DNA from 3 places in the Paenibacillus sp. MY03 genome. Region 3 is predicted to be linked to each of the others. Evidence: riboswitches for the same ligand, from Rfam matches in the RefSeq annotation. Region 3 holds a riboswitch; each other region holds the start of a gene.
The links. Region 3 has a riboswitch for cyclic di-AMP ahead of B1748_RS02280 (APC family permease). Riboswitches for the same ligand answer to the same signal wherever they lie in the genome.
Positions count from the first base shown of each region.

Region 1 (7,530 bases), on a different contig from region 3:
AGCGCCGTAAAGCGATTGTAGAAATGAGGGAATTCATAAGCGACGCCAATGCGTTCATAAAACGCTGCATTCGCTGAGCGAATTTCCTGGCCTAGCACTCGAGCTGAGCCGCTATATTTCTTTAGTTTCCCGATAAGAATTTGCTGCGTTGTGCTTTTTCCAGCCCCGGAAGGTCCAAGAAATCCAAAGATTTCTCCTTTCTGGATGTGAAAGTGAAGTCCATCCAGGACAGGACGTTTGGCAGCAGGATAGACATAGGCTAAATGGGTCGCCTCGATCATAACGTTCACCTCGTAGGGTTAATTAATGGTCAGTGGTCGTTAAGTATTGTGCAACCGAAGTTGCTAAATGCTCGAAAGTATCCGAAAAATTGCCAATCGCTTTTTTTTGCAGCGAAAGCAGAACCAGCGAACGAATGAGATTGGCAATCAGCGCGGGCTCCAGGTCGGCGCGCACAACGTTGCGTGATTGCCATTCTACGATAAGCGGCCCGAGCTTCTCGACGTCTCCAGCGTAGTTGCCTTCCCACTGGGAAGCGGGCACTTTGCGGATGATGGACTCAAGTTGCTCAGGCAAGAGCACTTCTTTCAAAATTGGATTGTCGATGATCAGTTCCAGAGATTGCTTTAAAAAAACGATAAACGCTTCCTTGTTCACGGGAGCGCCGTGGAGCTGCTGAAGCAGGCTGTGTTGAATGCGCTGCTCTTCTTGCTCCATTAAGGCGAAGAACAGTTCTTCTTTACTAGCATAGAAGGAATAGAAAGTCCCGGAAGCAATGCCGGAAGCTTTAGCAATATCACTGACGCTTGTTTTTTTAAATCCATACTGTGAAAACAATTCGTATCCGGCATCCAGCAATTTGTTATGAATGCTGTTCTTTTCATTGTCATCAAATTTTCTTGGCATAAAGGCACCTCTTAGTGAATGTATGAATAAAATTATAATTCATTCATTAAAATGATGCAAGCTAAAAATAATAGGAGCGGAAGTCCGCTCCTGTCTAGCCAATCAGTATATGATCTTCGGGATAGCCAATTTTAGATGAACGCTTTTTTTGGGCTAAGGCAAAAGCCAGTGTGAGGGGCCCCAGTCGCCCAGCATACATGGTAATGGTCACGATGATTTTGCCAAGCGGAGACAAATCGCTTGTGAGGCCCATGGATAATCCGGTTGTACTAAAGGCCGAGGTGGCCTCAAAGAGTACCTCCAGAAAGTGCTCCTCCAGCATGCCTTCTGAAATCGTCAGAAGAAGGGAGACCAAAAGGACTACCGCAAGGGAACTGATCACAACAGCCAATGCGCGCATGACTGTCTCGATGGCAATTTTGCGCTCGAAGGCGTGAATTTGTCCGCCGCCGCGGAACGTATTAATGGTTGCAAGTACGAGCACAAACATCGTATTGACTTTAATGCCTCCACCTGTTCCACCGGAAGCTGCACCAATGAACATTAAAATGATGATCAGGAATTGCGACGCGGCCAACATACTGCCAATGTCTATAGTATTAAACCCGGAGCTTCTGGGCGTAGCCCCCTGGAATAAGGCGGCCCATATCCGCTCCCCGGCAGACAAGGAGCCGAAGGTTGCGGGGTTCCAGCTTTCCAACAGGTAGATCAAGCAGAAGCCCGCGGCAAACAAAATACCGGAACCAAGCAAGACAACTTTGGCATGCAGGGATAATTTGCGCCATGAACGTTTGCGAAAAACATCCACGACGACAATATAGCCAAGCCCCCCGATAATAAACAGCAGGATGACGGTGATGTTGACTACAGGGTCGCCAACAAATGGAGATAAACTGTCCGACCATAAAGCGAAGCCCGCATTGTTAAACGCCGAAATGGAATGAAAGAGCGCATAAAAAGCAGCTTGACCCCAACCCATATCTGCTTGCCAATGCAGGGTGAGTACCAATGTCGCCAATGCCTCAAATGCAAATGCGATAAGCACCATAAAGATCGACAATTTGACCAAGCCTTGCGATGATGTCGAGTGCGTGGCCTGCTGAATGATCAGCCTTTGGCGAAGGCCGATCCTTTTGCCGATCATGATAGCCACCATTACGCCGACGGTCATAAAGCCAAGGCCGCCGACCTGAATGAGCATCATAATGACGATTTGCCCGAAGGTAGAGAACACACTTCCCGTATCCACGACAACCAGGCCATTGACACAAATGGCGGAGGTTGCCGTAAAGAGGGCATTCAGCAGGCCGATCGATTGGCCGGATGATGATGAATAGGGGAGCATTAGAAGCAAAGCGCCTACCCAGATCAAGCAAAAAAAGATCATCAAGATGAGTTGGGGAGGGCTTGTTCGTGTTTTCAGCCGATTTACGATGGCGACAAGCATAGTGAAAAGAGAACGGCTATGCATACGATCTTCATTTCTGTTCATAGTCTTCTTCCAAGTCTCGAATATCCGCGTTACTGCCGATTATCACCAGAATATCTCCCGTGTTAATTTCATCCTCTGCCTTTGGTGAAATATTGATATGAACTCCCTTTTTGATCGCCATAATGGTACATCCGTATTTGGCCCGAATATTTAATTGTTGAAGAGTCTGTTCATTCATAGCAGGTGGGGCCTTCAGTTCGACCAAATTGTGAACGGGAGACAACTCAATGTAGTCAATCAGATTATCGGAGCTTAATTGATTTCCAAGGCGAGCAGCCATGTCTCGTTCTGGATACACAATATGATCTGCCCCTACTTTGATTAGAACTTGCCCATGCATTTCGTTTTTAGCTTTGGCCGTTATTTTCGGTATATGCAATTCTTTAAGCAACAAGGTTGCCAATATGCTCGCCTGCAGATCTTCTCCGATAGCAACAATCGCATGGGTAAAGTTTCGTGCGCCCAGTTCTTTCAGTACTCCTTCATCTGTACAATCTGCTTGCACAGCATGAGTCGCTACGCCGGATATGTCTTGTACGAGCTGCTCATCCTTATCAACGGCGAGTACTTCGTGACCATTCTGAATCAAAGTGTGCACCAAGCTAGACCCAAATCGGCCCAGGCCAATCACTATAAACTGTTTTTTCATGCATAGCACATCCTTTCCTTATGTCTATCTATCCCGACCCTCTTGAAAGGCGATAATATGAATATCGATTTCTCCAATTTTCTTTAATAGTTCATTGACAATGGAGCCATTCCAAATCTCTTGCCATCGTGTCATACCGGGGTGCCCGATGATTAATTGTGTGATTTGAATTTGCTCAGCCGTATCGGCAATCACATCGGAGACCTTGTGATTGCCACGAGTTTTGGTCATAAACGTGGCATGGCATTCTTCGGATATCGTTTTCCAATGGAGAATGCGCTCACTTTTGTCTTGGCTAATCTGGTTATTCTCTTGTTCAGTCTGTACATGCAGTACGAACAATGGGCATTGATAAAGGGCAGCTAATCGGCCTCCTCGCCGGATCAGCCGTTCTCCGTTTGGCCCGTGGTACACACATACCATAATTTTCTCACTGCTTAACATGGGCTATACTCCTTTGCTGAAACTTGAAAGTAACAGAATGATTGCTGTGAAACGACAAAAAAGCTTGGAGCAGAGAAATTCTGCTGCCAAGCTTCGGATTGCTATGTCAGGACAAACCAAAGACGCATTCATGATCTCTCTCATGACGCCTACGAGGTTAGCTGTCGGATTCGGGTCTGAGAGTCCCCGTTCTTTCTGCAAAAGAAAGAATTCACCCCTGAAGCGATTATGCTTCGTTGGTTCCCCCGCTCCTCAAAAGAGGATTAAGCGATGAATATACAATTGTTGTAACTTATCATAAAGCAGTTAATTTCAAAAGTAAACAGCTGATCCGGGAAATCAATCATGGGTTGCTTGCATAGTTATGGTTGAATGTAGTGGTATTTTCAGGCAATAATACGAAGATAGAGCAAAGACGTTTCAATTTCTTTTGAGTGGGCAATGGAAAGGGGATCATTCGTTATGTTTTTCATAAGTTCAGATTTGCCCCACTTGAATCAGATTGGCGGTCTTGGATTTATGACTTATAGTTTATAGTGAGCTGGTAGTGGTCGTATTATCTATGTTATGCGCGCCTTGGCAGTCATGGTTATTTCCGTGAGTGTGGTGATTGCAGGATTTTAAAGAGGTTCTTTTCGAAGTCACTTCGGCATTGAGAACGGACAGACATACGGTTCTGACGCAGACGCCACTTCCAATGAAACGGGACCTGATTTAAGACACCTGAGGAAGCACTTGCCATACAGAAGAATAGACCTGCGGGTGGTCGTGATATCCCGCTACATGATGTTGATGGGAAAACCATAATTGGTGTCTTTCATATTGGCTGATTATAATGGCAATAAAACAGTTCAACATCTTTAACCTAACGGAGAACGTTAGTTGGATGACAACAGCGGCAGTCTAAGGCTTTATTTATCAAATCTTGGTCTGCCGCTCTTTCATTAATTGATCAGTCTAAAACTTATTTTTTAAAAGCTGACGATTCATCAATTCAAAAACCGCGCTAAATCAACGACATCAGTCTAACACATTATTTTTACCGAACAACACTTGCATTTGCATTGTCGCAAAAACACAGTCGGGAGAAATTCCGGTATCCCGAGGAGAAAGTTCTGATTGTCTAGAGAGGCCTCCTATTTCTAACATCCTGAACCAAGATTAAAATCAGGGAAATGTTTAAGACCGGAGAGCGATCGGCAAGGTAACTAGTCATTCCTCCCAATTATGTTTGCTTCCGACAAGTCCATAAAAGAACAATTTATTGAGGTCCCCCGTCATCTTTTGCAGGTGCGGAAAGGCCTCTTCTTTTTGCATATAATCCTTGAACATTTGAATGAACACAAGGATTGATTCATTAGATAGGCCGGGATCGACATACCCTTGCTGTTTTCCCTCTTCAATTAGCGTCATCAGCCCCGGCATGATTTTTTCCTGCATCATCTTTTCCAGGTAAGGGACGCCGGTCGCGTACTTTTTCATGAAATGGGTAAAGGTATCGGGGTGCACATTATTGGCGGAATCGATCTTGGCAAACATCACGCTTTTGATCTTTTCGATAAAAGGCATGTCGTTGGTCAGCATTTTTTCATACTCCGACCAGATCTGATCGAGATAAAATACGAGCATTTCTTCAACAAGATTATGTTTGCTTCCGAAATAGTTGTAAATCGTCACTTGCGATACGTTGGCTTTGCTTGCTATTTCTGCAATGGACACTTTCTGGATGCCGTAGGTCAAAAACAGATCAACGGCACTTCGCAAGATGTCCTTTTTTTTCTGGTCTCTACGTTTCTGGTATCCGTCCATTTCATCCACCTCTCTGTAAATAGTTTAACTTAAGTTATGAAATATAACAATTAACCAAGTTCAAAACATGTTGTAAAATGAATCGCCATCATATAATATGAAATATATGAATAACTATATTTCAAAACATTAACGGAAGGGTGAGACCATGTCTTTGTTGCGAGTCAGGAACTTAACCAAGAAGTTTGGTGCATCGACAGCGCTGGACGGTGTGAATCTGGAAGTGAGCAGCGGGGAAATCTTTGGATTCATTGGCCCTAATGGCGCGGGTAAATCGACGACGATTCGTGTGCTTCTTGGTATATTGCGAGCCACCTCCGGAGAGGCTCAATTGTTTGGCAAGGATGTATGGAAAGATGCGGTTGAGATTCACAAGCGTCTCGCTTACGTGCCTGGCGACGTCAATCTATGGCCCAATTTGACCGGTGGCGAGGTCATAGATTTGTTTGTTAAATTGCGCGGAGGGAGCGATAAAAGCAAACGAGAAGAGCTTATTCAACGATTCGACCTGGACCCGACAAAAAAGTGTCGAACCTATTCCAAAGGTAACCGGCAGAAGGTGGCGCTTATCGCTGCATTTTCTGCTGATGCGGATTTGTATATTTTGGATGAACCTACCTCCGGGCTGGACCCCTTGATGGAGAATGTATTTCAGGATTGTGTGATGGCAGTCAAAGAGCAAGGGAAAAGCGTACTCCTGTCCAGCCATATTTTGTCTGAAGTGGAGCGCCTGTGCGATAAGGTCGGGATTATCCGGCAGGGGAAAATCATTGAAAGCGGGACATTGCGTGAATTGCGTCACTTAACCCGTACACACGTTAAGGTGGAGACAAAGCAGGCTATTCCTTCCATTGAGCGGTTTAAGGGTATCTATGAGCTGGAAGAGAAAGGCGAAGAGTTGTCATTCCAAATGGATACTGAAGAGATGGACAACGTCATTCGGCATCTTAGCCAGTTCGGCATTGTGAAGCTGGAATGCTCGCCGGCTAAGCTCGAAGACTTGTTTATTCGGCATTATGAAGGAACTGGAGGGGGCGTTCGGTGATGGACAATCCGTTATGGGCAAGAACGGGCCGATTGATCGGATTTATCGCGAGGCTTGACCGAATTCGCATTCCGTTATGGATGATCGGCATTGTGTTTTTCACCTTCATTGTACCGCCAGCCTTGTCCGAAATGTACGGTTCACAGCAAGATAGGGATGTTATGGCATTGACAATGGCCAACCCTGCCATGCTGGCGATGCTTGGGCCCGGTGATCTGGAGAACTATACAGTCGGGGCCATGACCGCACACCAGATGCTGCTTTTGACAGCTCTTGTAGTCGGACTCATGGCTATTCTGCTCGTGGCGCGTCATACGAGGGGAGATGAGGAAGAGGGGCGTCTGGAGCTGATCCGATCGCTCCCGGTTGGCCGTCTTTCTTGGCTGAACGCGACACTGATTGTACAAATTGGCGTTTTTACGCTGCTCGCGATGGTTACAGGATTCGGTCTGTCGATGCTCGGAGTCGAAAGTATGGACTTGGAAGGTTCGTTGTTGTATGGGGTTGTCCTTGGCGCGACCGGTCTGGTATTCACGGGCGTAGCAGTACTGTTTGCCCAGCTTTCGGACAGCTCCCGCGGGACATTCGGCTATTCCATTACCGTACTCATGATCTCCTACTTGGTGCGTGCACTGGGCGACGTCGGCAATGAAACATTGTCATGGCTGTCTCCTCTTGGATGGGTGACAAAGACAGGCGTCTATTCGACTAATCATTGGGGGCCTGTCGGTCTGATGGCTGCACTGGCTCTGCTTCTTTTTATCGCGGCCATCGGTTTGAATGCCATTCGGGACCTGGACAAGGGCTTTATGCCGACAAGGTCGGGCAGAACTCACGCCTCTCGTTTTCTGCAAAGCCCAATTGGTCTTGTGTTTCGACTGCAGCGCACTGCGATGTTTTCATGGGCTATCGGAATTTACGTCCTCGGTGCATCGTACGGTTCGATTCTGGGCGATCTGGAAACATTCCTTGGAAACAACGAAATATTGGGTCAACTAATGGGAGAGATTGAAGGTGTGACGTTAACGGATCAATTCATTGCGATGCTCATGACAGTCATGACGCTTGCAGCAACGATTCCGCCGATGTTAGCTGTACACAGGTTCCGAAGCGAAGAGAAGAAGGGGCTAATCGAACCGCTGCTCGGCAGAGCGGTATCCCGTTCCCGACTGCTTGGAGGTTATT
Region 1 is NZ_MXQD01000014.1:61,327-68,856, reverse strand. Features, by position in the region: gene B1748_RS16045 (ABC transporter ATP-binding protein) at 1-281, opposite strand, end outside; gene B1748_RS16040 (TetR/AcrR family transcriptional regulator) at 304-906, opposite strand; gene B1748_RS16035 (TrkH family potassium uptake protein) at 1,001-2,353, opposite strand; gene B1748_RS16030 (potassium channel family protein) at 2,385-3,047, opposite strand; gene B1748_RS16025 (universal stress protein) at 3,072-3,491, opposite strand; cyclic di-AMP (ydaO/yuaA leader) riboswitch at 3,622-3,771, opposite strand; gene B1748_RS16020 (TetR/AcrR family transcriptional regulator) at 4,704-5,300, opposite strand; gene B1748_RS16015 (ABC transporter ATP-binding protein) at 5,449-6,345, shown strand; gene B1748_RS16010 (ABC transporter permease) at 6,345-7,530, shown strand, end outside.
Region 1: it holds a riboswitch for cyclic di-AMP, as region 3 does, so the genes downstream of both, B1748_RS16025 (universal stress protein) here and B1748_RS02280 (APC family permease) in region 3, are expected to answer to the same signal.

Region 2 (7,530 bases), on a different contig from region 3:
AACAACCCAGATGGGTCTTTCCTCCGGCGAATGGGCATTGAACCAGGCTCGTTTGCTCTCTACCGATACCGGCTCGAGATCCGCGGTCACGACCCGACCCGCAATAGTAGAATTGTATATCTCCACGATGCAATCCAAATCCCGCTCGGCTGCGTCCCTTATTTCATACGTCTGATTGATGTCAGTCATCTCCGATGTCCCTGCCTTCCGTCATCCTCTGCCGATTGCTCCAGCTGCTCTTGCTGTCTGTTGCGGCCATCGTCGTCCCGCTTATCTTATTTAGTGTACTCACTCATTCTTCTATCTTATGAGGCTTGTTCGCCAAATACGTCTCGTATTGCTCCGGCGTATTCAGATTATAGAGTCCGTATGCCGCCTTCTCCTGCTCGGTCAGTGTCAGCTCGACGGCTCCGGCGCGGCGCAGCAAAGAGATCAGACGGTAATCGCCGTCGGCTAACGCCCGCTCCGCGAGCCGCGCAAGCCCCGTGTGGTACAGCGCGTGCAGCGGCTCGCCTTGGGCTGCGACTGCCGGGGCGCCGTTCGCCATCGCTTCGTGCAGCAATCGCACGAGCCATTGTCGCGACAGCTCCGGCGTATCGCAGGCGGTCGCATACGCATAGCCATCCGGCAGCGCAGCCAGTCCCGCCGCGAGACCTGCAACCGGCCCCGCGTCCTGCTGCCGGTCGAGGACGAATGCGACTCCGCCGGGCAACGGGCCGAGCAAGCTCCGATAGGCGGCTTCCCGCTCCGGCGAGCTAACCGCCACAACGATCTCGCCCGTCACCGCCTCTCGCAGCTCGCCGATAAGTCGCGCCAGCAGCGGTCGTCCTCCCACGGGCAGCAATGCCTTGTCCCGCCCCATGCGCGAGCTTCGCCCTCCAGCCAGGATCACCCCGTGGCAGATCGGAATAAGCCGCGCTTGTAGCGGGTTCGACAGGTCCGGTAGGACCGGTGGGTTTGGTGGGTTCAGTAGGTCCGGTGGGTCCGGTGGGGCCGGTGGGTTCGACAGGTTCAGTATGCCCGGTGGGACCGGTGGGTTTGACAGGTTCGGTATGCCCGGTGGGGCCGGTGGGTTTGGCGGGTTAGTCCCAAATTCGGTTACCGTCATTGTCCCGCCCCCTCGCGCCTAGTTACTCAACTTCTTACGAACATCTTCGACGCTTTTTGCCCATTTTGTCGGTGTTCCTCTTTGCGCTCCTTCACCAACCGTTACGCTCTCACATACAACCCACGGTTACTCCAATTCTAACAGACAACAACGACGCTATTTGCCCATTTCAGCGCATTTCCGAATTCTATCGGACACCAGCGACGCTATAACTGGTTAATAACAGCCAACTGGCTCGTTCGGGGCCATATAGCGTCTTCTATGTCCCTTAGAATCGCTCCATACCCGTTTTTGCTCGAATAACGTCTCGCATGTCCGTTAGCCCACACTTGTCTGCTAAATCCCTACCGCCTGCCAACTTGCTCCATTCATTTTGCCCGCTACCTGAATACTGTCGCCATTCCAAAAAAGCCGGCCAAGCCGTGAGGCTGGACCGGTTCGGCGCTCCACGGAGCCAAACACATCCGTAAGATCGCAAGATCGAGCTAATCCCCCAGATCGAGCGAACTCATCAGTCTGGGCGAGGCTTGCGAGGGACCCGATCTCGCTGGATCTTTGGCCCTCCAGCTCTCGCCGCTCCCTGGCACCCGCACTCTCGCTGTCCTCTGGCACTCCAGCCCGCCGATCTCTGGCACCCGCACTCTCGCTGTCCTCTGGCACTCCAGCCCGCTGATCTCTGGCCCCCGCTCTCTCGCCGATCTCACCCTCGCACTCTCGCCGATCTCAGGCCCTCCCGCTCCCTAAGCCTTGGTCGGGTCGAACGAGCTCTTGAGCGACACGATTCGATTAAAGGCCAGCTTGCCGCCGCCCGAATCCTTGGAGTCGACGCTGAAGTAGCCGTGGCGGAAAAACTGGAACTTGTCGCCTCCGACAGCGTCCTTCATGTTCGGCTCTACGTAACCTTGCTCGACTTGCAGCGAATTCGGATTGATGCGTTCCAGGAACGACTTATCGGACCCTTGCGACGCCTCGTCCAAAATAAGCGGCTCGTATAAACGGAAGTCCGCCGGTACCGCCTGCGACGCTTCAACCCAATGGATCGTCCCCTTCACCTTGCGCTCGCTAAATCCGCTCCCGCTTTTCGTCTTCGGATCGTACGTGCAGCGAAGCTCTACGACTTCGCCGTTCTCGTCCTTCACGGCCTCTTGGCAAGTAATGAAGTAAGCATGCTTCAACCTCACCTCGTTGCCAGGGAACAAGCGGAAATACTTGCTCGGCGGATTCTCCATAAAGTCGTCGCGTTCGATATAAATTTCGCGCGAGAACGGAATTTGGCGGATGCCCATTTCTTCGTTCTCCGCATTGTTCTCCGCTTCCAGCAGCTCCGTCTGTCCTTCCGGATAGTTGGTGATGACGACCTTAAGCGGCCGCAGCACCGCCATCGTCCGAAGCGCCTTCAGCTTCAGGTCCTCGCGGATGAAGTGCTCCAGATTCCGCTCGTCCACGACGCTGTTGCTTTTGGCAACGCCGATCTCGCGGCAGAATGCGCGAATCGCCTCCGGCGTGTAGCCGCGGCGGCGCATGCCGCTGATCGTCGGCATCCTCGGGTCGTCCCAGCCGTCTACAACGCCCTCGTCTACGAGCTGCTTCAAATAACGTTTGCTCATCACCGTGTTGGTGATGTTTAGCCGCGCGAATTCGTACTGGCGGGGAGTGCTCTCCATCTCGCATTCCGCGATCGCCCAGTCGTATAGCGGACGATGGTCCTCGAACTCCAGCGTACAAACGGAATGGGAAATCCCTTCGATCGCGTCGCTGAGCGGGTGGGCGTAATCGTACATGGGATAGATGCACCAAGCGTCGCCTGTCCGGTGATGATGCGAATGGGAGATCCGATAGAGAACGGGATCGCGCATCGTGATATTTGGCGAACCCATGTCGATCTTCGCCCGCAGGACGCGCTCGCCATCCTTGAATTCTCCCGCGCGCATCCGCGCGAACAGATCCAGATTTTCCTCCACGCTGCGATTTCGGCCAGGACTTTCCTTGCCCGGCTCCGTAAGCGTCCCTCTCATCTCGCGCATCTCGTCCGCCGTCAAGTCGCAGACGTAGGCCTTTCCTTTCTTAATAAGAAGCACCGCTCGATTATATAACTCTTCGAAGTAGTCCGAGGCGAAACGCAGCTCATCCCAATCGAAGCCCAGCCAGCGCACGTCCTCCTGGATGGCCTCAACGTACTCCGTGTCCTCCTTGACGGGATTCGTATCATCGAAGCGCAGATTCGTCTTTCCTTTGAACTCATCCGCGAGCTCGAAGTTCAGACAGATCGACTTCGCATGTCCGATATGCAGATAGCCGTTCGGCTCCGGCGGGAAGCGCGTAACGACCTCTTGCACGCGGCCGCTCTTTAAATCTTCCACGACAATATTTTTGATGAAATTGGAGGATGATGACTTGTTCTCCATTGTGTTTTCCACTTGCGACCTACCCCTTTTCCACTCGTGCGCCCATCCGGGGAATGTCTGGCAATCCCCAGGCCTTCACGTCGATTCTAACGTTGTTTATAGAGGATTGTCCGACACGGGACAACACCCTTCGCCTTATCGCGCCTCGCCGCTTTCAACAACGACAGCCGATTCATTGTATCTCCTTATGATACACAAAATTTAGCTAAATTACACGCTTTGGAAGCGCCTTCTACCCATGGTTTTTGAATTTGAAACGGATTATTTATGAATCTAATATTAATATCTTCTCATATTCAACACGAATCTACATTTTGCCATTATTATAATCCTTAGAAAATAACTTTGGATGACATTGCCTAATTCCCAATCGGGAAACGGGGGAACCACTCTGGGTGAATTGACTTCGACGTCTGGTGTTCTACAGCGCCTGAGAAGTCATAGGGAACCTTCAACCGAACCCCACAGCTAACCTCGTCGGCACCGGAAGGAGAACCATAAGTTGAAGAAGAAGATTAGCTCTGTTTTACTAGGGCTTGTGCTTCTGCTGGCTTTCCAGGCAGGAAGCGCTTTCGCAAGCTCAGAGATGGACAGCATCATTGATGATGTAATTGGCACGCCATATTCTTACGGCGGGACCACCACAAAAGGTTTTGACTGCTCCGGATTTACCAGCTACGTATTCAAGAAGATGGGCGTTGATCTTCCTCGTAGATCGGTGGACCAAGCAACAGTCGGAACCAAAGTCGCTAAAGCTGATCTGCAGCCAGGCGATCTTGTCTTCTTCGACACAAGCGGCAAGGTAAACGGTGAAATCACGCACGCAGGCATCTACGTAGGCGGCGGCAAGTTTGCCCATGCTTCTACAAGCCGCGGAGTTATCATCGACGAACTTAACAGTTCCTATTATAAGTCCCGTTTTGTAACGGCGCGCAGCGTCATGGATGCCAAGCAATTCGAGACTTACGCAGTCGCAGCCAAATAATGGACAAGGCAACAGCCTCCCCGGCAACGGGGAGGCTGTTCTTTTGTTCGACAGTCGTTTGCTTTTCTCATTGTGCAATCCGTCGCTTACGACCGCAGCCGCTCCACGTGACCCGCCAATCTACGCCCTTGATGAAGGATCACTCCAAGCAGGACGAGCATAATGACAACCAGAACGGCAAGATAAACAAGCGTATATTCCACTTCGAAGCGATCCATCAGCCAGCCCGTCATTCTCGGAAACAAGGCGCCGCCGATACCTCCAAATGCTACCATTAGACTAGTCGTTCGCTCCGTCATACCCGGCAGCAAGCTGTTGGCGTACACCAATGCGATGCCGAACACGCCGGAGAAAAACAGTCCGCCAAGCGCAATCAATAGCAGCATCCAATTCAAACTGGTCGTAATCGTCATTAGCAGGAATACGATCGCGGCCCCCAGCGTAGATATCGTCAGGTACCTTCCATAGCCGACCTTCTCCGCAATCACTCCCGCGAACAGCCTGCCCAGTACGATCGTTCCCCAGAACAAGCTAAGTGAAGCAGCCGCGCCGGCTTCTCCCATCTCCGTACGGGTGATGAGTATGGACGGAAGGTAGTTGGAGAAACTCATCTCCATCCCCACGTACATCAGGAAGAACAGCGCGCAGAGAATCAGGAAAGGCAACAGTCGACCCGAATAACCCAGCAAGACGCCTCCCGAAGGTTTGGACATGGTTGCGTCTTCCGGCGAACCCCCGCCGTCGGCGCCCACACTTGTTTCCGCCTTGGCATCAGCATGGCTCGAAGCTGCACGCTCCCTTGCACCTGACGTTGCCGGCCTTGCCGCCAGCCCAAGCTGACTGTCCAGCTCGCCGAAGGACATCGTCAACCATAAAACGAAGGTAATCCCCGCCATGGCGGACAGAATCGGGAATGACAGCTGCCAGATATGCTCTTGAATAAGGAAGGCCACAGTCACCGGTATGATGAGCGCCCCGATTCCGAAGAACGTTTCGAGACGGCTCATGGCCGACGCCTTTCCCTTTACCAGGTCGATGATGGCCGCTCCTACGATTGCCTCCGTCATCCCGAAGCCGACCCCCGCGATGGGAGCGATGGCGAGCATCCATCCCCAAGGCAGCAGCAAGCTGTACGCCGCTTCGCTAAGGGTGAGCAAACCCATGGCCAGCAATACGGCGCCGCGTTTCCCTATGCGCGCCGTCAGAGTAGGGGCTAGCAGAACGCCGACCATAAACCCCAGAAATTGATTCATTATCCACTGGCCGCCATCCTTGTAAGAGACGCCATAATAGGCAATCAACTGTTCTAATACCGAGCCTCCCACCACGTGGGCGATACCAATAACGAGATAAGATAAACATCCGATCCATAGCAGCTTCTTCACGTTGCCGATTCTCCTTACTACATACACGCGCCGTGGCGCCTATCTGATATAATCAAATTATGTTGAATTCTGCAGAGCACGAACCTAACCTTAGTTATTATAAACCAAATCTATCGGCGCTGACTATCGGACCACTGGAAGTCTCCCATGCGGAACAGCTATGTACGTGGAGGTACGAAGAACCATACGAGCGCTTCAACTGGCCGTCCTGGGATCAAATGCAACAGGACGGAATCGAATTCGGTGATCCCGTCCTGCGAGCAGAGCAATATGGAGCCATTCTCGACGAACGGCAAAGGTTGATTGGCTATGCCCAATTCTTCCCCATGGGCAGCGTGACCAGACTTGGCCTCGGACTGTATCCCGACCTGTGCGGCCAAGGGTTGGGCTCTTCGGTTGTCGGTCTCATTGCAGCGGAAGCTCTTCGTCGATGTCCGGGCAACGAGATCGACCTCGAAGTGCTTGTGTGGAATGTCCGGGCCATCCGCGCCTATGAGAAAGCCGGCTTCAGCATTACCGACACCTATCTTCGCCCGTCTTTCAGCGGCGGCGAGCCTGAGTGGTTCCACTGCATGGTGTACGAAGCGCCTCGTTAAGCGCGCGTTTGCAGCTTCCAAGATCTGACGGCCACCTCATTAAGAGGCTTCCCACGGACAAACCTCATCCTTGCTGTCTGCAAACAGGATCAGACCGGGACGGACGAGCACCGAGACCGAACGAATCCATGCTCTGGAATCCAGATCCGTATACGAGCGGGATACGATCGCCCTTCGGCTCTCCCCCAGTTGAACCAGGTTAGGGACAAAATACGGCCTCCAACTCCAATTCGCATACCGGTACTCTTCTTCCCGCTTCCAGACTCCGTCTTCCCCCCTGCTGAAATTCGCGGACAGCTGAATGCCTTCCTCGTTGCATAGATATACCTTGGTGCAAGAGGATTTTAAATGCGGGATAAGCAACTCCAGCCAGTCGTCGGCCTTCTCCGGCAGTACCGCTCCAAGCATAATCGCCTGCAGGTGCTCCGCCAGACGTTCTGCCTGCTGCTGCCACCACCTCTCGGTATGAGCGAGCTGCCTAAGATTGCGATCCAGCTCGTTCTCGATGACGGCGGCAAAGCTTGCCGGACCGATAAAGTCGGCTCCCGCCCGCGCGAACAAGAAACCTTGTACGTACCTGGCGCCGGATTGGATGGCGCGCTCCAGATCCTCTCTCGTCTCCACACCCTCGAACAGCAAAGAGGCGCCAATCTGCTCGGCAAGCTCGGAGAACGAACGAAGCACCCCATAGTAGCCATTGTGCGTCCCGCTTCGTTTGACGATATGCATATCGATCTTGAGCAGGTTGGGTTGAATCTGGGCGATACGATCGGCGCTGCTAAAGCCGCTCCCGACATCGTCGATAGCGATCAGACAACCAGCCGCGCGATAACGGTCGACCACCTCCCGCAGCACATCCATGGAGCCATGGAAACTTTCCTCCGTTATTTCGATCACGATGCGAGCCGGATCGGCATGATGCTTGGCGATCAGATCCAACGTATACAGCTCGCCCTTTTCTCCTTGCCGGTAGATCCAGGCTGGCTTAAGGTTCAGAAAAAGCAGCGGAGGATTTTCTTGGCATGCATGCTTGGCTATCGCCTGCTCTCTC
Region 2 is NZ_MXQD01000030.1:79,060-86,589, forward strand. Features, by position in the region: gene B1748_RS21325 (GNAT family N-acetyltransferase) at 1-189, opposite strand, end outside; gene mobA (molybdenum cofactor guanylyltransferase) at 293-1,108, opposite strand; gene B1748_RS21345 (glutamine--tRNA ligase/YqeY domain fusion protein) at 1,849-3,513, opposite strand; cyclic di-AMP (ydaO/yuaA leader) riboswitch at 3,860-4,011, shown strand; gene B1748_RS21350 (C40 family peptidase) at 4,016-4,498, shown strand; gene B1748_RS21355 (MFS transporter) at 4,585-5,883, opposite strand; gene B1748_RS21360 (GNAT family N-acetyltransferase) at 5,943-6,479, shown strand; gene B1748_RS21365 (EAL domain-containing protein) at 6,519-7,530, opposite strand, start outside.
Region 2: it holds a riboswitch for cyclic di-AMP, as region 3 does, so the genes downstream of both, B1748_RS21350 (C40 family peptidase) here and B1748_RS02280 (APC family permease) in region 3, are expected to answer to the same signal.

Region 3 (7,530 bases):
GCGATCCCGAAGCCTATAGAGAGGCGTCCCCAAAGAAGACTGCTGCCAGCAGCGCTGCTTGGCTTCTTCGCGATAGCTGCGGTCATCGCCGTCGGCTTAAAGGGAGGCAGCCCATCGCCGTCATGGGGAGAGCTGGCGGGGCTGATTTCCGGAGAAGGAGATGCTTTGGTCCGGACGATCGTAGCGGAAATTCGGCTGCCCCGTATCGTGCTGGGGCTCATGGTAGGCGCCATGCTGGCTGTATCCGGTACGCTGATGCAAGGAGCGATGAACAATCGGCTTGCAGGCCCGGAATTGCTGGGCTTGTCCGCCGGGGCGTCGCTTGCTGCGGCCGCGATTCTTGTGCTGAGGCTGCCCGTGCCCTACCATCTGCAGCCGCTGTGTGTCTTGGCGGGAGGGCTGGCTGGTGGCGCCGTCGTTATCATAGCCGCAAGGATCGCCCGTGGAGCGGCGGGCATGCTGTTGATCGGGATGTCGGTCACGGCGATGCTGAACGGCCTGCTTATCGTGCTGATCGCCATGGGTACCAGCAATGACGTGAATCTGTTTTATGCGTATTTGCTGGGTTCGCTCGCCAACCGCGGCTGGGAGCAAGTACTTCGCGTGCTGCCTTGGTTCGCCGCCATGCTTCCCGTTGCGTTCGTTATTGCGAAGCGGGTTAATCTCTTGCAGCTTGGCGACGATTCGGCTTCGGGGCTCGGCATCAACGCTGGTCAATCACGAATTGTGATCCTGCTTGCCAGCGCGATGCTAGTGGCGTCGACGGTCGCCGAGTGCGGTCCAATCGGCTATGTTTCCTTGCTGGCTCCGCATCTGGCGCGAGCCGTCATACTTTCGCAGGACGCGCGTCTCGTATTGCCGGTCTCGGCGTTGATAGGGGCCGTAATGCTCGCCTTGGCGGATCAACTGGGGCGGCTGCTGTTCGCTCCGTTGGAGCTGCCCGTCGGCGTTTGGACGACGTTGATCGGCGGGACGGTCTTGCTGTTGATTCTGTCGAGAAAGAATGGAGGAGCATTCCATGGCGGACAATAAGGCTATTCCCGGAATTGGTGAACGGTCAGCCCGACATTCCCGCAGATTTTGGATCGTAACCGGTGTCCTGCTTGCCGTGCTGACGACGCTCGTGCTGCTCCATCTTGCCTTCGGCCGAACGCCGCTGTCCTTGGAAGAGATAATGGCTGCCCTGTCAGGAAACGGGCCGGATGGACACCGGCATATCGTCTGGAATCTGCGTCTGCCGCGGGCTCTTGTCGCCATGACGGCGGGAGGTCTTCTTGGACTTGCCGGAGCCATTCTTCAAGTCGTCATGCGGAATCCGCTCATGGAGCCAGGCTTGATCGGCGTGTCGGCAGGCGCGGTGTTGGCCGTCATATTGACGATGCAGTTCTCGACGGCCGCGATTCCCATAAACGGACGGATGCCGATTGTCGCATTGGGAGGCGCATTGCTCTCGATTGGCATGCTTTACATGATCAATGGGAGAACCGGCGGCAGCGGCCCGCGATTGGCGTTGATCGGCGTCGTGGCAGCTTCCGTGCTGCAGGCGGCGAACTCATTGCTTATGCTGAGACAGCAGGAGGGCTTGGCGTCCATCCTGCTGTGGTCGTTCGGTTCGCTTAACGGACGGGTATGGGCGCACTGGAACATGATATGGCCATGGGCGCTGGCGCTTGTTCCCTGCGCGCTGCTGATGGCAAGAAGGGCGGCGGTGCTGCAACTGGGCGACGAGACGGCGGTCGGGCTCGGTTTGCCCCTTTTTCGTACCCGGCTGCTCCTCTTGCTTCTTGCCGCGGCGCTGACGGCGGTATCCGTGTCCGCGGTAGGAGCCATCGGCTTCGCAGGTTTGATCGGTCCCCATATTGCGGCGAAGCTGGTCGGCCGGCATCCCGTCTATCTGTTTCCCGCAAGCGTATTGTTGGCGGGAACGCTGCTGATTGCCGCGGATTGGATCGCGGGGAGCGCGACGCTCTCCTTCTCGTTGCCGGGCATGGAGCATCGTGTGACGAGCCTGCCTGCAGGCGCGGTCACGACACTGCTGGGAGCACCGTTTTTTCTTTATCTGCTTCGTGGAAGCCTGGCGGGAAAGCGGGGGATCTGAGATATTTGCCAAACCTGGGATATACTAAGCGGGCATGGGATAAAGAACACCGGCATTAGGAAAGCGGGCATTTTTCAAGGATATCTCGGATAAAGGCGAGAAAAAACGATATCCACGGATCAAATGAATAAGAAGCAACTGCTGCGAGCGTTTTATTGGCTATCTTTGAATGGAAACAACCGTTTTTGAGCCGAAATGTCGTTTTACACCCTTCAATAAACGAGTTATGATCACTACATCATAAATTCGCTGAGTCTTCTTGAGGACAATGAAGAAGAGCGGGGGAACCAAACGGCGCTTATCGTTAAAGACAAGCGTCAGGGGTGAATCGGCATAACAACCGCCGTAGGGCTATCTAATGGCCCGAATCCGTCAGCTAACCTCGTAAGCGTTATTGGAATGGGTATGACTTCGGCTCGTTAAGCCGCAAGGTGCTGCCTTGCGGCTTTTTGCTGCGCAAAAAACGGCATGGGCCCGCCGGAATGCCGCAGCAGACGAAGTAGAAACCTTCCCTTCCAGCCAACCATGCACAGGGGAGATGAACGAATTGAAAAAATCAACGATAAAAAGGCTCCAGTCGGGCGGTGTCTCTAATGTTATCCGCGCTTAAACGAGTGTTGATCGGAAGACCGCTGAAGTCGACGGAGCTTGGCGAGCAGAAGTTGAACAAAACAAAAGCGCTGGCGATTCTCTCGTCGGACGCGTTGTCGTCCGTCGCATACGGCCCCGAACAAATTCTGCTTGTGTTAATGACCGTCGGCATGGCAGCGTTCTGGTATTCCATTCCGATCGGAATCGGCGTCCTGCTGCTGCTGACGGCGCTTATTCTGTCATATCGGCAAATTATATACGCCTATCCGCAAGGGGGCGGCGCTTACGTCGTCTCCAAAGAAAATCTGGGCAAGTACCCCGGCCTTATCGCCGGCGCATCTTTGTTGGTCGACTATATTTTAACGGTAGCGGTTAGCGTCTCGGCCGGAACCGATGCCATCACCTCCGCATTCCCGAGCTTGCATGCGTATACGGTGCCCATTGCCGTCGTATTCGTCATTCTGCTTACGCTGCTTAACCTGCGGGGCGTAACGGAGTCGGCGTCCGTCCTGGCTTATCCCGTATATTTGTTCGTTCTTGCATTGTTCGTTCTGATTGGAAAAGGATTGTACGACATGGCAACGGGAGCGATTCCGCAGGAATTGCATACGCCCATAGGGACGCCGGTGGCAGGCATCGGACTTTTCCTGCTGCTGAAGGCATTCGCTTCCGGCAGCTCCGCGCTGACAGGCGTTGAAGCGATCTCCAACGCGATCCCGAACTTCAGGAAACCCGCGCCGGTCAATGCCTCCAGAACGCTTGCCGCGATGGGGATTTTGCTCGCGGTGCTATTCTCGGGCATCGTTTTGATGGCCTACGAGTACGGAATCGCGCCGATTGCGGAGGCGACGGTCGTCTCGCAGATCGCGGAGGATGCGTTCGGGCGAAACTTCATGTATTATGCCATTCAGGGAACGACGGCGCTTATCCTCATCCTGGCGGCCAATACGGGTTATTCCGCTTTTCCGATGCTCGCGGTCAATCTGGCCAAAGATAAGTTTATCCCCAGAATGTTTACGGCGAGGGGCGATCGGCTTGGTTATTCCAACGGCATCATCATGCTTGGCATTTGTTCCATCCTGCTCATCGTGCTTTTTGGCGGACATACGGAACAGTTGATTCCGCTCTACGCGGTCGGCGTATTCATCCCGTTTACGCTGTCGCAATCCGGCATGATGCGCAAGTGGCTTCGCGAGAAGCCGGCCGGCTGGGGGATCAAGCTCGCGATTAACACGGTCGGCGCGGCGATCAGCCTAGTGGTGACGATGATGTTTTTCCTGACGAAGTTTCCGCAGGTATGGCCCGTGCTTGTATTTCTGCCCGTCCTGATCTGGGTGTTGCTCGGCATTAACAGGCATTACGGAGCGGTGGGCGAGCAGCTTGGCCTATCCACGGGCGAGCCGGTGGAGGTTATCGAAGGCAACGTTCTGATTCTGCCAGTGGCAGGGATCACTCATGTCGTGGAGCAATCGCTGAGCTACGCGAGATCGCTTGCCGCCAGCCAGATCATCGCGGTATACGTGCCGTTCGAGCGGGAGGAGGAAGCCGCGTTCCGGGACAAGTGGAGCAAGCTGCACCCGGACGTCAGGCTCGTCACCTTGCATTCGCCGTACCGGAGCATCATACAGCCGCTCATGAAGTTTATCGACGTCGTGGACCGCAAGGCCAAGGAAAATCATTACCAGGTGACGGTCATCATTCCCCAATTCATACCGAAGAAGGGCTGGCATAACTTTCTGCATAACCAGACCAGCTTCTACATCCGGACCCGTCTTTTGTATCAGAAGGACGTGATCGTCACGACCGTTCCTTACCATCTGAAAAAATAACTTTGCCGTCCCGCAAAAAGAACCCCCGGAATCGAGCAAGCCGAGCTTGCCGTTTCCGGGGGTATTTCTGTTGGCTGACATGCGCCTATTCGTTGATGACGAGTCGGCCCCGAATCAGCTTCCGCTCGTAGCTTGCCGTTGGATGGAGGATACGCCAAAGCAATTGGTCCACGGCTCTTACGCCCAGGATCTCTTCCTCGACGTTGACCGTTGCGACCGTCACGCCGGCATGAGAGTTGTCGAAGCCGGTAAAGACGACGCCTTCGCTGGATGGATCAAGTTCCTTCACCGCTTTGGCTAACAGGCTTGCGTAATAATCGTTGGCGCAGACGAAAACCTGAGGGAGCGGTCTTGTCGCAAATGCTTCTCGCAGCGCCTCGTCGCAGCCCTCGTATTCATACTGGAGCAGAGCCGGAATCTGATGCTGGGGAAGCCCGGCATCCATCAGTGCGGCATTAAAACCAAGCCAGCGCTCATAGAAGCTATAGGCATCGGCGATTTTGCCAACGAATTGGTACTCCCGATATCCCTTGCCGAGCATCGTCGACATGATTTCGGTTATGCCGGCCAGATTGTCGGAGAAGATACTGTCGCATGGGAAGCCCTTGTCCCAATGGTCGACCATGACAACGGGCTTGCCGAGGCGACGGCATTCGTGGAGGATGGGCGATGCGATGCTTCCGACGGCAAGCACCCCGATGATGGCTTCCGGGTTCAACAGCGAGAATAACGAGTGGATGTCGGGTTTGACCAGCGTAACAAAATGAATGCCCTTCTGGTTCAACGCGGCTGATATCCCTTCGAACAGCGGCCCCCAGTAAGCGGATTCCGGATTCTGCGACCTTACGTCCGGGAAGAGGACAAGCAACGTTCCCGTCCATTGACGTCGTTCCTCCTCCGCTTGCGTTTGCTCGTCGCGTCGCCAGGGCGTTACAGGGGGGGATATTTCCTTTCGGTAGCCAAGCTCCGCCGCTTTCTGGAGAATCAGCTCTCTGGATTGCGCGCTTACGCCGGACTTGCCTGCTAGCGCGCGCGATACGGCATATTTGGACAAGCCGACGCTGTCGGCGATTTCTTGCATCGTTATTTTGGCTCGCATTAGACTTCTCCTCGATGTTTAATGGGAATCCGGGATTGTTTATTTAAACGTAAAATCTAACAGACACACGCGACGCTATTTGTCCAATTTTTAACCTCAAACAAATCTAACAGACAGGAGGGACACTATTGGGTCGTAACGGAGCCAATATGCGCGATGATGATGCCAATAAGGTCGAGTATGACCGTTAGATTTTCGAAAACCTAAAAAATCGAAGAATAGCGTCATTTATGTCCGTTAGGCTGCGATAAAACTTGAGGTCATTCAGCAACAAATAGTCTGCGCTAAGTGTAGCATTGAACGCCGGAAAATCGCAACCATGGGGGAATAGATGGACCTAACAAATCCTAACAAAATAAAAATTGACCATAAAATTAGGATTTGTTATCATTTGTTATGAACATGTTGATAGGTAAATGATGCAAGGAACAGAAAAAGCGATGACAGCAATCAGCACTCAGTACTCAACATATAGCGAGGAGAGGATATTATGAATAGATCTGTAACAACTAGCCAAGTAGGGCAAGAGACCGTGCAAACAGCGCTGAAGGATTGGAAGTTCAAGGCTTGCCGGGAATCGGAGTGGCTGCAGGCCGTTGTGCCGGGCTGCGTGCATACCGACCTTCGCCGCAACGGCATTATCGAAGATCCTTTTTATGCGACCAATGAACATGATCTGCAATGGATCGACAAGCTGGACTGGGAATACGAGACGGTTTTCGATCTGACGGAAGATCTGCTGGCGATGTCCGTGCTGGAGCTTGTTTTCGACGGATTGGATACGTATGCGGACGTAACGTTTAACGGCAAGTTGATCTTGTCCGTCAACAATATGTTCCGCTCCTGGCGAGCGGATGTAAAGGGATTGGCGAAGCCGAGCGGCAATCAGCTTCATATCCGCTTCCGCTCGCCGGTGACGGAGGATCTGCCGAAGATCGAGCGTCTGGGCTATAATTTGCCGGCAAGCAATGATCAGTCCGAGCTGGGCGGTCTCGGCGAAGACAAGATTAGCGTATTCGCAAGGAAAGCGCCTTATCATTACGGTTGGGACTGGGGTCCCCGCTTTGTCACCAGCGGCATCTGGCGCGAGGTTCGCGTCGTGGGCTGGAACGACGTCCGTGTGAACGACGTGTTCGTAAACCAGGAGCAAATATCGGCGGAAGCCGCCAAGCTGACCGTGGAAGTGGAGCTGGAGAGCGTCCGCGGCGCCGAAGGCAGCGTAAAGATTACCGCAGGAGGTTCGGAATGGAGTCTCGCGGTCAACCTTCAGCCTGGCGTTACTGTCGTGAAGGTTCCCGTGGAGATCGCGGAGCCGAAGCTGTGGTGGAGCAGGGGGCTGGGCGAGGCTCATTTGTACCATTTCCGCGCCACGTTTACGGAAGCGGGATCGGCGAAGCCGATTGCCGAGAAGGCGGTTCGCACGGGCCTGCGATCCGTTCGTTTGGTTCGCGAGAAGGACGAGGCGGGAGGCACGTTTTATTTTGAGCTGAACGGGGTTCCGGTGTTCGCCAAGGGCGCCAATCATATTCCGAACGACAGCTTCCTGACGGAAATCACGGAGGAGCGCTACAGACACGAGATTGCCTCGGCGGCTGAGTCGAACATGAATATGCTCCGCATATGGGGCGGCGGGATCTACGAGCAGCCCGCCTTCTATGAGCTATGCGACGAATACGGCATTATGGTATGGCAGGACTTTATGTTCGCATGCAGCATGTATCCCTGGGACGAACCGTTTCTCGAGAGCGTAAAGCTGGAGGCGCGGGAGAATGTGAAGAAGCTGCGCAACCATCCTTCCATCGTTCTCTGGTGCGGCAACAACGAGATCGATTCCGCATGGGCGGAGTATGACGAGACGGGAGGCTGGGGCTGGAAGAAGAATTATACTTCGGAGCAGCGCGCGAACATCTGGG
Region 3 is NZ_MXQD01000002.1:143,620-151,149, forward strand. Features, by position in the region: gene B1748_RS02270 (FecCD family ABC transporter permease) at 1-1,032, shown strand, start outside; gene B1748_RS02275 (FecCD family ABC transporter permease) at 1,019-2,098, shown strand; cyclic di-AMP (ydaO/yuaA leader) riboswitch at 2,336-2,504, shown strand; gene B1748_RS02280 (APC family permease) at 2,692-4,518, shown strand; gene B1748_RS02285 (LacI family DNA-binding transcriptional regulator) at 4,604-5,617, opposite strand; gene B1748_RS02290 (beta-mannosidase) at 6,108-7,530, shown strand, end outside.